DNA from 2 places in the Streptomyces sp. NPDC048461 genome. Region 1 is predicted to be linked to the other one. Evidence: predicted binding sites of a transcription regulator. Region 1 holds the regulator's gene; the other holds the start of a gene.
What was found. The regulator HrcA, encoded in region 1, represses chaperone genes, less so after heat shock. The targets are predictions, from matches to a motif close to TTNGCACTCNGNNNNNCNGAGTGCNAA.
Positions count from the first base shown of each region.

Region 2: the regulator HrcA is predicted to act here: its motif matches at 2,194-2,220, upstream of groES (co-chaperone GroES).

Region 1 is NZ_JBVJGW010000012.1:227,420-231,624, forward strand. It holds gene ACZ6S8_RS22415 (nitronate monooxygenase) at 1-218, opposite strand, end outside; gene dnaJ (molecular chaperone DnaJ) at 365-1,504, opposite strand; gene hrcA (heat-inducible transcriptional repressor HrcA) at 1,505-2,521, opposite strand; gene ACZ6S8_RS22430 (MBL fold metallo-hydrolase) at 2,681-3,406, shown strand; gene ACZ6S8_RS22435 (DUF3097 domain-containing protein) at 3,435-4,205, shown strand, end outside.
Region 2 is NZ_JBVJGW010000005.1:156,861-161,065, reverse strand. It holds gene ACZ6S8_RS11200 (sensor histidine kinase) at 1-1,348, opposite strand, end outside; gene ACZ6S8_RS11195 (response regulator transcription factor) at 1,341-2,021, opposite strand; gene groES (co-chaperone GroES) at 2,364-2,672, shown strand; gene groL (chaperonin GroEL) at 2,809-4,205, shown strand, end outside.

The DNA.
Region 1 (4,205 bases):
TGCGGCAGGAAGAGGTTGACGCCGAACGGGCGCCGGGTGAGGGCGCGCACCTGCTTGATCTCCTGGTACATGCCGTCGGCGGTCTTGTACCCGCCGGCCAGGAAGCCCAGTCCGCCCGCCTCGCACACGGCTGCGGCGAGCGGCGGGCACGAGGCGCCGCCCGCCATCGGAGCCTGCACGATCGGGTACGGAGAGAGACCGTTCGGTGCGCTGGACATGGACTGCATCGTGCCATGTCCCGCTCATCGCACCGAATCACGGCATTCGCCTGGCATGGTCCGCATCCGGCCCCCGCCGGGCCCGATGCGGCGAGCCCGGCCGGGGGTGTCCCCCGGCCGGGCTCGTACGCGTGTCCGCGGGCCGCTCAGCGGCCGTTGAAGGCGTCCTTCAGGCGGCTGAACAGGCCCTGCTGGCCCGGCGCGAACTGGCCCGTGGGCCGCTCCTCGCCGCGCAGCTTCGCGAGCTGGCGCAGCAGCTCCTCCTGCTGGGCGTCCAGCTTGTTCGGGGTGGTGACCTCGACGTGCACGATGAGGTCACCGCGTCCGCCGCCGCGCAGGTGCGTGACGCCGCGCCCGTGCAGCGGGATCGCCTGTCCGGACTGGGTTCCGGGCCGGATGTCGATCTCCTCCAGGCCGTCCAGCGTCTCCAGCGGGCACTTGGTGCCCAGGGAGGCGGCCGTCATCGGGATGGTGACCGTGCAGTGCAGGTCGTCCCCGCGGCGCTGGAAGGTCTGGTGCGGCAGTTCGTGGATCTCCACGTACAGGTCGCCGGCGGGGCCGCCGCCGGGGCCGACCTCGCCCTCGCCCGACAGCTGGATCCGGGTGCCGTTCTCGACGCCCGCCGGGATCTTGACCGTGAGGCTGCGGCGGGACCGGACCCGGCCGTCGCCCGCGCACTCGGGGCACGGGGTCGGGACGACGGTGCCGAAGCCCTGGCACTGCGGGCAGGGGCGCGAGGTCATGACCTGGCCCAGGAAGGACCGGGTGACCTGCGAGACCTCACCGCGGCCGCGGCACATGTCACACGTCTGCGCCGAGGTGCCGGGGGCGGCGCCCTCGCCGGAGCAGGTCGTGCACACCACGGCCGTGTCGACCTGGATGTCCTTGGTGGTCCCGAAGGCCGCCTCGTCCAGTTCCAGGTCCAGGCGGATCATGGCGTCCTGGCCGCGGCGGGTCCGCGAGCGCGGTCCGCGCTGCGAGGCCTGGCCGAAGAAGGCGTCCATGATGTCGGAGAAGTTGCCGAAGCCGCCCGCTCCGAATCCGCCCGCGCCGCCGCCACCGCCCGAGGAGGACAGCGGGTCGCCGCCGAGGTCGAAGACCTGCTTCTTCTGCGGGTCCGAGAGCACCTCGTACGCCGCGTTGATCTCCTTGAAACGCTCTTGCGTCTTGGGATCGGGGTTCACATCCGGGTGCAGCTCGCGCGCAAGCCGCCGGAATGCCTTCTTGATCTCGTCCTGGGAAGCGTCGCGGCGCACGCCGAGAACGGCGTAGTAGTCCGTGGCCACTTACGACTCCGCCAGGATCTGTCCGACGTAACGTGCCACTGCGCGTACCGCTCCCATCGTTCCGGGGTAGTCCATGCGGGTCGGTCCGACCACGCCGAGTTTGGCGACTGCTTCGCCGCCCGAACCGTAACCGACCGAGACGACCGACGTGGAGTTCAGTCCCTCGTAGGCGTTCTCGTGCCCGATCCGTACGGCCATTCCCGACTCACTGGCCTCGCCCAGCAGCTTGAGGAGCACGACCTGCTCCTCCAGCGCTTCGAGCACCGGCCTGATCGTCAGGGGAAAATCGTGTCCGAAGCGGGTGAGATTGGCGGTACCGCCGATCATCAGCCGTTCCTCGGCTTCCTCGACCAGGGTTTCGAGGAGCGTCGCGAGCACGGTGGACACCGTGGCACGGTCGTCGGCCTCGAAGGACTCGGGGAGGTCCTGGACGAGCGGGGGCACATCGGTGAAGCGGCGGCCGACGACCCGGCTGTTGAGCCGGGCCCTCAGGTCCGCGAGCGAGGCCTCCCCGAAGGGGGCCTGGCAGTCGATGAGCCGCTGCTCGACGCGCCCGGTGTCCGTGATCAGTACGAGCATCAGCCGGGCCGGGGCCAGCGACAGCAGCTCGACGTGGCGCACGGTGGAGCGCGTCAGCGAGGGGTACTGGACGACGGCGACCTGCCGGGTGAGCTGCGCGAGCAGCCGCACCGTACGGCCGACGACGTCGTCGAGGTCCACCGCGCCGTCGAGGAAGTTCTGGATGGCCCGCCGCTCGGGCGACGACAGGGGTTTGACCCCCGCCAGCTTGTCGACGAAGAGGCGGTAGCCCTTGTCGGTGGGGATGCGGCCGGCGCTGGTGTGCGGCTGGGCGATGTAGCCCTCGTCCTCCAGCACGGCCATGTCGTTGCGCACGGTGGCCGGCGAGACGCCGAGCCGGTGCCGCTCGGTCAGCGCCTTGGAGCCGACCGGCTCCTCGGTCCCGACGTAGTCCTGGACGATGGCGCGCAGCACTTCGAGCCTGCGTTCACTGAGCATCGCGCACACCTCCAGCTGTGGTCCGTCGCCGTGTTCCACCGGCGTCCCGTTGGTTCTCCGTTGGCACTCCGGCCGTTCGAGTGCCAGAGATCCCCCGCTCAGTGTACGGCCGGGTGGTGAGACCCTGGCAAGGGCGGCCCGTCAGGGTAGCGTCGCCGCATGGACGTGCGATGGGAAGAGGCGGGCTGGGAACGGCTGACCGGACGGGCCGGACGGCGGCGCCTTCCGGTGTGGGACTGCACCGTGGGACTGGTGGTGGGGGACGATTCCGTGCTCCTGGTGGACCCCGGTTCGTCCCTGCGCGAGGGCGCGGAGATCCGTGCCGAGGCCGAGCGGCTGACCGGTCACCGCGTGACCCATATCGCATTCACGCACGGGCATTTCGATCACGTGCTGGGCGCGGCCGCCTTCTCCGGGGCCGAGGTGTACGCGGCCGTCGGGCTGGACTCCCTCCTGGACGCCGGGCGGGAGTCGCTGCGGCGGTCCGCGGTGCGGCACGGGCTGGCCGCTCCGGAGGCGGCGGAGGCCGTCGAGCTGCTGGTGCTGCCCCGGCACCCGGTGTCGGGCGAGTGGACGCTGGAGCTGGGCGGGGTGCGGGTGCTGCTGGCCAACGTGGGGCCGGGGCACACGGGGCACGACCTGGCGGTGTTCGTCCCCGGCGAGCGGGAGGCGGTCTTCTGCGGGGACCTGGTCGAGGAGTCCGGCGAGCCGCAGGCGGGCGACGACGCGCTGCCGGCCCGCTGGCCGGACGCCCTGGACCGGCTGCTGGCCCTGGGCGGCGACGACGCCCTGTACGTGCCGGGTCACGGAGCGGTGGTCGACGCGGCCTTCGTCCGTGCGCAACGCGCCACACTGGCCGCGCGTTTCGGCGTGTCGGAGGCGTGATCGCCGCGCCTCTCCTAGTGTCGGCCGGATGCGCGAGTACTCCCCCGACCTGACCCCGCAGTGGAAGCGCCCCAAGGCCGTGCCCGAGGTGGCGGCGGAGCCCGACCTGGTGGTCGAGGCCGCCGGTACGGACTTCTGCGGCGCGGTGGTGGGCTGCGAGGCGGGCACGGTGACCCTGGAGGACCGGTTCGGCAAGCGGCGGGTGTTCCCGATGGAGCCCGCCGCGTTCCTGCTGGACGGCGCGGTGGTCACCCTGGTCCGCCCGGCCCGGGGCCCGGTGGCGCCGTCCCGCACGGCCTCGGGGTCGATCGCCGTTCCGGGGGCCCGGGCGCGCGTGGCGCGGGCCGGCCGGATCTACGTCGAGGGCCGGCACGACGCGGAGCTGGTGGAGCGGGTCTGGGGCGACGACCTGCGGATCGAGGGCGTGGTGGTGGAGTACCTGGAGGGGATCGACGATCTCCAGGCCGTCGTGGCCGAGTTCGGTCCGGGGCCGGACGCCCGGCTCGGCGTTCTCGTGGACCACCTGGTGCCGGGGTCGAAGGAGTCCCGCATCGCGGCCGCGGTGACCTCCCCCGACGTGCTGATCGCGGGCCACCCGTACGTGGACGTCTGGCAGGCGGTGAAGCCGTCCGCGCTGGGCATCCCCGCGTGGCCGGTGGTGCCGCGCGGGCAGGACTGGAAGACGGGCGTCTGCCGGGCCCTGGGCTGGCCGGAGAACACGGGGGCCGCCTGGCAGCACATCCTGTCCCGGGTGACCTCGTACAAGGACCTGGAGCCGACCCTGCTGGGCCGCGTCGAG
Region 2 (4,205 bases), on a different contig from region 1:
GCGCCCGCGCGATCTCCCGGGCGATGGCCAGGCCTAGCCCGGTTCCGCCGCTGGCCCGGCCCCGGTCCGCGTCCAGCCGTACGAACCGCTCGAACACCCGCTCCCGGTCCGCCTCCGGGATGCCCGGCCCGTCGTCCACCACCTCCAGCAGCGCCCGGCCCGCGCCGTCCCGCCCCGCCCGTACGACGACCTCGGTACGGGCGTACCGCACGGCGTTGTCCACCAGGTTGGCCAGCGCCCGCTCCAGCCGCGCCGGGTCCCCGGCCGCCGGTACGGGCGTCCCCGCCTCCAGGCGCACCGCCACCCGGGACCCGCCCCGGCGCGCCGCGTCCTCCGCCGCCAGCAGCGCCAGGTCCACCGGCTCGGTCCGCGGCGCCGGGCCGCCGTCGAGGCGGGCGAGCAGCAGCAGGTCCGCCGCGATCCCCTGGAGCCGCTCGGTGTCGGCCAGCGCGGCGGCCACCGACGCGCGGTCGGGGCGGCCCGCGGCCAGCGCGACCTCCAGCCGGGTGCGTACGGCGGCCAGCGGATTGCGCAGCTCGTGCGAGGCGTCGGCGGTGAACTGCCGCTGCCGGGCGTCGGAGCGCTCCAGCCGGTCGAGTGTGTCGTTGACGGCGCGGGCCAGCCGGGCGATCTCGTCGGCGCCGCCCGGGTCGGGCACCCGCCGGCCCGGCTCGCTCGCGGTGACCGCGGCCAGCCCGGTGCGGATCGCGGTGACGGGGCGGAGCGCCTGGCCCGTCACCCACCAGGCGAGGGCCGCCGCGAAGGCGATCAGCGGCGGCGCGCCCGCCAGCAGCCCGGCGGCGACCGCCCCGGTCGCGTCGTCGACGTCGCCGAGCACCGTCATGGCGTACACGGTGTGGGGGCCCTGCACCCCCGGCGCGCCCGGTGCCGGCACCGCGCCCGTCGCCCCGGGCGCGCCCGGGGCCCGCACGACGACCACCACCCGCCGCTGCGCGCCGGGCCGTGCCGGCGGCAGCACGGCCGAGCGGGAGTCCTCCCCGGGGCCGGGGCGCAGGGCCCCGAAGTCCGGGGCGTCCTCCGGGTTCCCGCTGCCGGCCACGGTCCGCCCGGCCGCGTCCCGTACGAGCACCAGGTCCACCCCGCCCTCGGGCGCGGGCAGCCGTCCGCCGGGCGGCACGGCCCGCGCGTCGAGCTGGGCGGCGACCTTGCGGGCGGCGAGCTCGGTGCGGCCGGTGGTGTTGTCGAGCAGGTTGGCGCGGAGCAGGCCGAACAGCCACAGCCCGCCGGCGCCGAGGACGGCGGCCATGGCGAGGGCGGCCGCCGCCGCGGCCCGCGCCCGCAGGGTCGCCGGGCGTACGGAACGACTTCGACGACACCCCCTAGCCACCGTCGGGCGCCATCCGGTACCCGGTTCCGTGCATGGTCAGGATCGAGCGGCGGCCGAACGGCGCGTCGATCTTCTTCCGCAGCGAGGAGACGTAGACCTCGACGATGTTCGGGTCGATGCCGTGCGGGGCGTCCCAGACCTCGTCGAGGATGTCCTGCTTGGCGACCGCCCGGCCCGGCTGCTCCATCAGGCAGGCGAGCACGCCGAGTTCGCGCGCCGTGAGCTCGATCTCCCGCGTGCCGCGCCGGCAGCGCCGGCCCTGCGGGTCGAGGACGAGGTCGCCGGCCTGGAGCGCGGTGCGGTCGGGGGCGCCCGCGCGGCGGGCCAGCGCCCGGATGCGGGCGGCCAGGACGACGAAGGAGAACGGCTTGGTGAGGTAGTCGTCGGCGCCGGAGTCCAGGCCCTCGGCCTCGTCGTACTCGCCGTCCTTGGCGGTGAGTACCAGCACCGGGGTGGTGTCGCCGTGGGCGCGCATGCGGGTGCAGATTTCGTAGCCGTTCACGCCGGGGAGCATCAGGTCGAGGAGCACGACGTCGTACGGTCCGCCCGCGAGGGCGAGGTCCAGGCCGGTGTGGCCGTCGTGGGCCACCTCGACCAGGTGCCCGTCGGCGGACAGACCGCGCCGCAGCGACTCGGCGAGCCCCACTTCGTCTTCGACCACCAGGATGCGCACGGCTCAAGCGTCACATATCGGTCGTGGACCGAGGACGGCCGGATGCGGGAGCGCCGCCGCGCGCACCGGATCCGGCGCGTTCGCGGTGGGAGGAAAAACGGTCAGGAAGGCGCTGGATACCGGGATTTCGCCGTGTCCGGGGGTCGTCGCGCGCCACACCCGGCGGCGAGAATTGGCACTCCGCTTGACCGAGTGCTAATCGCCGGAATAGTGTCGCACCTGGCACTCACCCCTGGTGAGTGCCAACACAGCGACAGGCAGGTCCGGCACCCGCGACGACGGATCGACCTGGTCGCCACCTCAGACAGTTAACCCCGGATCTCCGAAGGGGGAGGTCGGATCGTGACGACCGCCAGCTCCAAGGTTGCCATCAAGCCGCTCGAGGACCGCATTGTGGTCCAGCCGCTCGACGCCGAGCAGACCACGGCCTCTGGCCTGGTCATCCCGGACACCGCGAAGGAGAAGCCCCAGGAGGGCGTCGTCCTCGCGGTGGGCCCGGGTCGCTTCGAGGACGGCCAGCGTCTCCCGCTGGACGTCTCCGTCGGCGACATCGTGCTGTACAGCAAGTACGGCGGCACCGAAGTGAAGTACAGCGGCGAGGAATACCTCGTCCTCTCGGCTCGCGACGTGCTCGCGATCGTCGAGAAGTAATTCGCTTCCAGATTTTGTTTGAGCTGCGCCCCTGGTCACCCTGCTGATGCCGGGCGGCGAGGGGCGTAGTTCGTTCTAGGCGGTGGAGGTCGCGGTGAGCGGCCGAGGATCGCAACGAGAGGACTGAACCGCTCCCATGCCGAAGATCCTGAAGTTCGACGAGGACGCCCGTCGCGCCCTCGAGCGCGGCGTCAACAAGCTTGCCGACACGGTCAAGGTGACGATCGGCCCCCGTGGCCGCAACGTCGTCATCGACAAGAAGTTCGGCGCCCCCACCATCACCAACGACGGTGTCACCATCGCTCGCGAAGTCGAGCTGGACGACCCGTACGAGAACCTGGGCGCGCAGCTCGTGAAGGAGGTGGCGACCAAGACCAACGACATCGCGGGCGACGGCACCACCACCGCCACCGTGCTGGCCCAGGCGCTGGTCCGCGAGGGTCTGCGCAACGTCGCCGCGGGCGCGTCCCCGGCCGCCCTGAAGAAGGGCATCGACGCCGCGGTCAAGGCCGTCTCCGAGGAGCTCCTCGCGACCGCCCGTCCGATCGAGGACAAGTCCGACATCGCCGCCGTGGCCGCGCTCTCCGCGCAGGACCAGCAGGTCGGCGAGCTCATCGCCGAGGCGATGGACAAGGTCGGCAAGGACGGTGTCATCACCGTCGAGGAGTCCAACACCTTCGGCCTGGAGCTGGAGTTCACCGAGGGCATGGCCTTCGACAAGGGCTACCTCTCGCCGTACATGGTCTCCGACCAGGAGCGTATGGAGGCCATCCTCGATGACCCGTACATCCTGATCCACCAGGGCAAGATCTCCTCGATCCAGGACCTGCTGCCGCTGCTGGAGAAGGTCATCCAGGCCGGCGCCTCCAAGCCGCTGCTGATCATCGCCGAGGACGTCGAGGGCGAGGCGCTCTCCACCCTCGTCGTCAACAAGATCCGCGGCACCTTCAACGCGGTCGCCGTGAAGGCCCCCGGCTTCGGTGACCGTCGCAAGGCCATGCTCCAGGACGTCGCCACCCTCACCGGTGCCACCGTCATCGCGGAGGAGGTCGGCCTCAAGCTCGACCAGGCCGGTCTGGACGTACTGGGCACCGCCCGCCGCGTCACGATCTCCAAGGACGACACGACCATCGTCGACGGTGGCGGCAGCCACGAGGAAGTCGTCGGCCGTGTCAACCAGATCAAGGCCGAGATCGAGTCCACGGACTCCGACTGGGACCGCGAGAAGCTGCAGGAGCGCCTGGCGAAGCTCGCCGGCGGCGTCTGCGTCATCAAGGTCGGCGCCGCCACCGAGGTGGAGCTCAAGGAGAAGAAGCACCGCCTCGAGGACGCCATCTCGGCGACCCGCGCCGCGGTCGAGGAGGGCATCGTCTCCGGCGGTGGCTCCGCGCTCGTCCACGCCGTCAAGGTCCTCGAGGGCAACCTCGGCCTGACCGGCGACGAGGCCACCGGTGTCGCGGTCGTGCGCCGCGCCGCCGTCGAGCCGCTGCGCTGGATCGCGGAGAACGCCGGCCTCGAGGGCTACGTCATCAC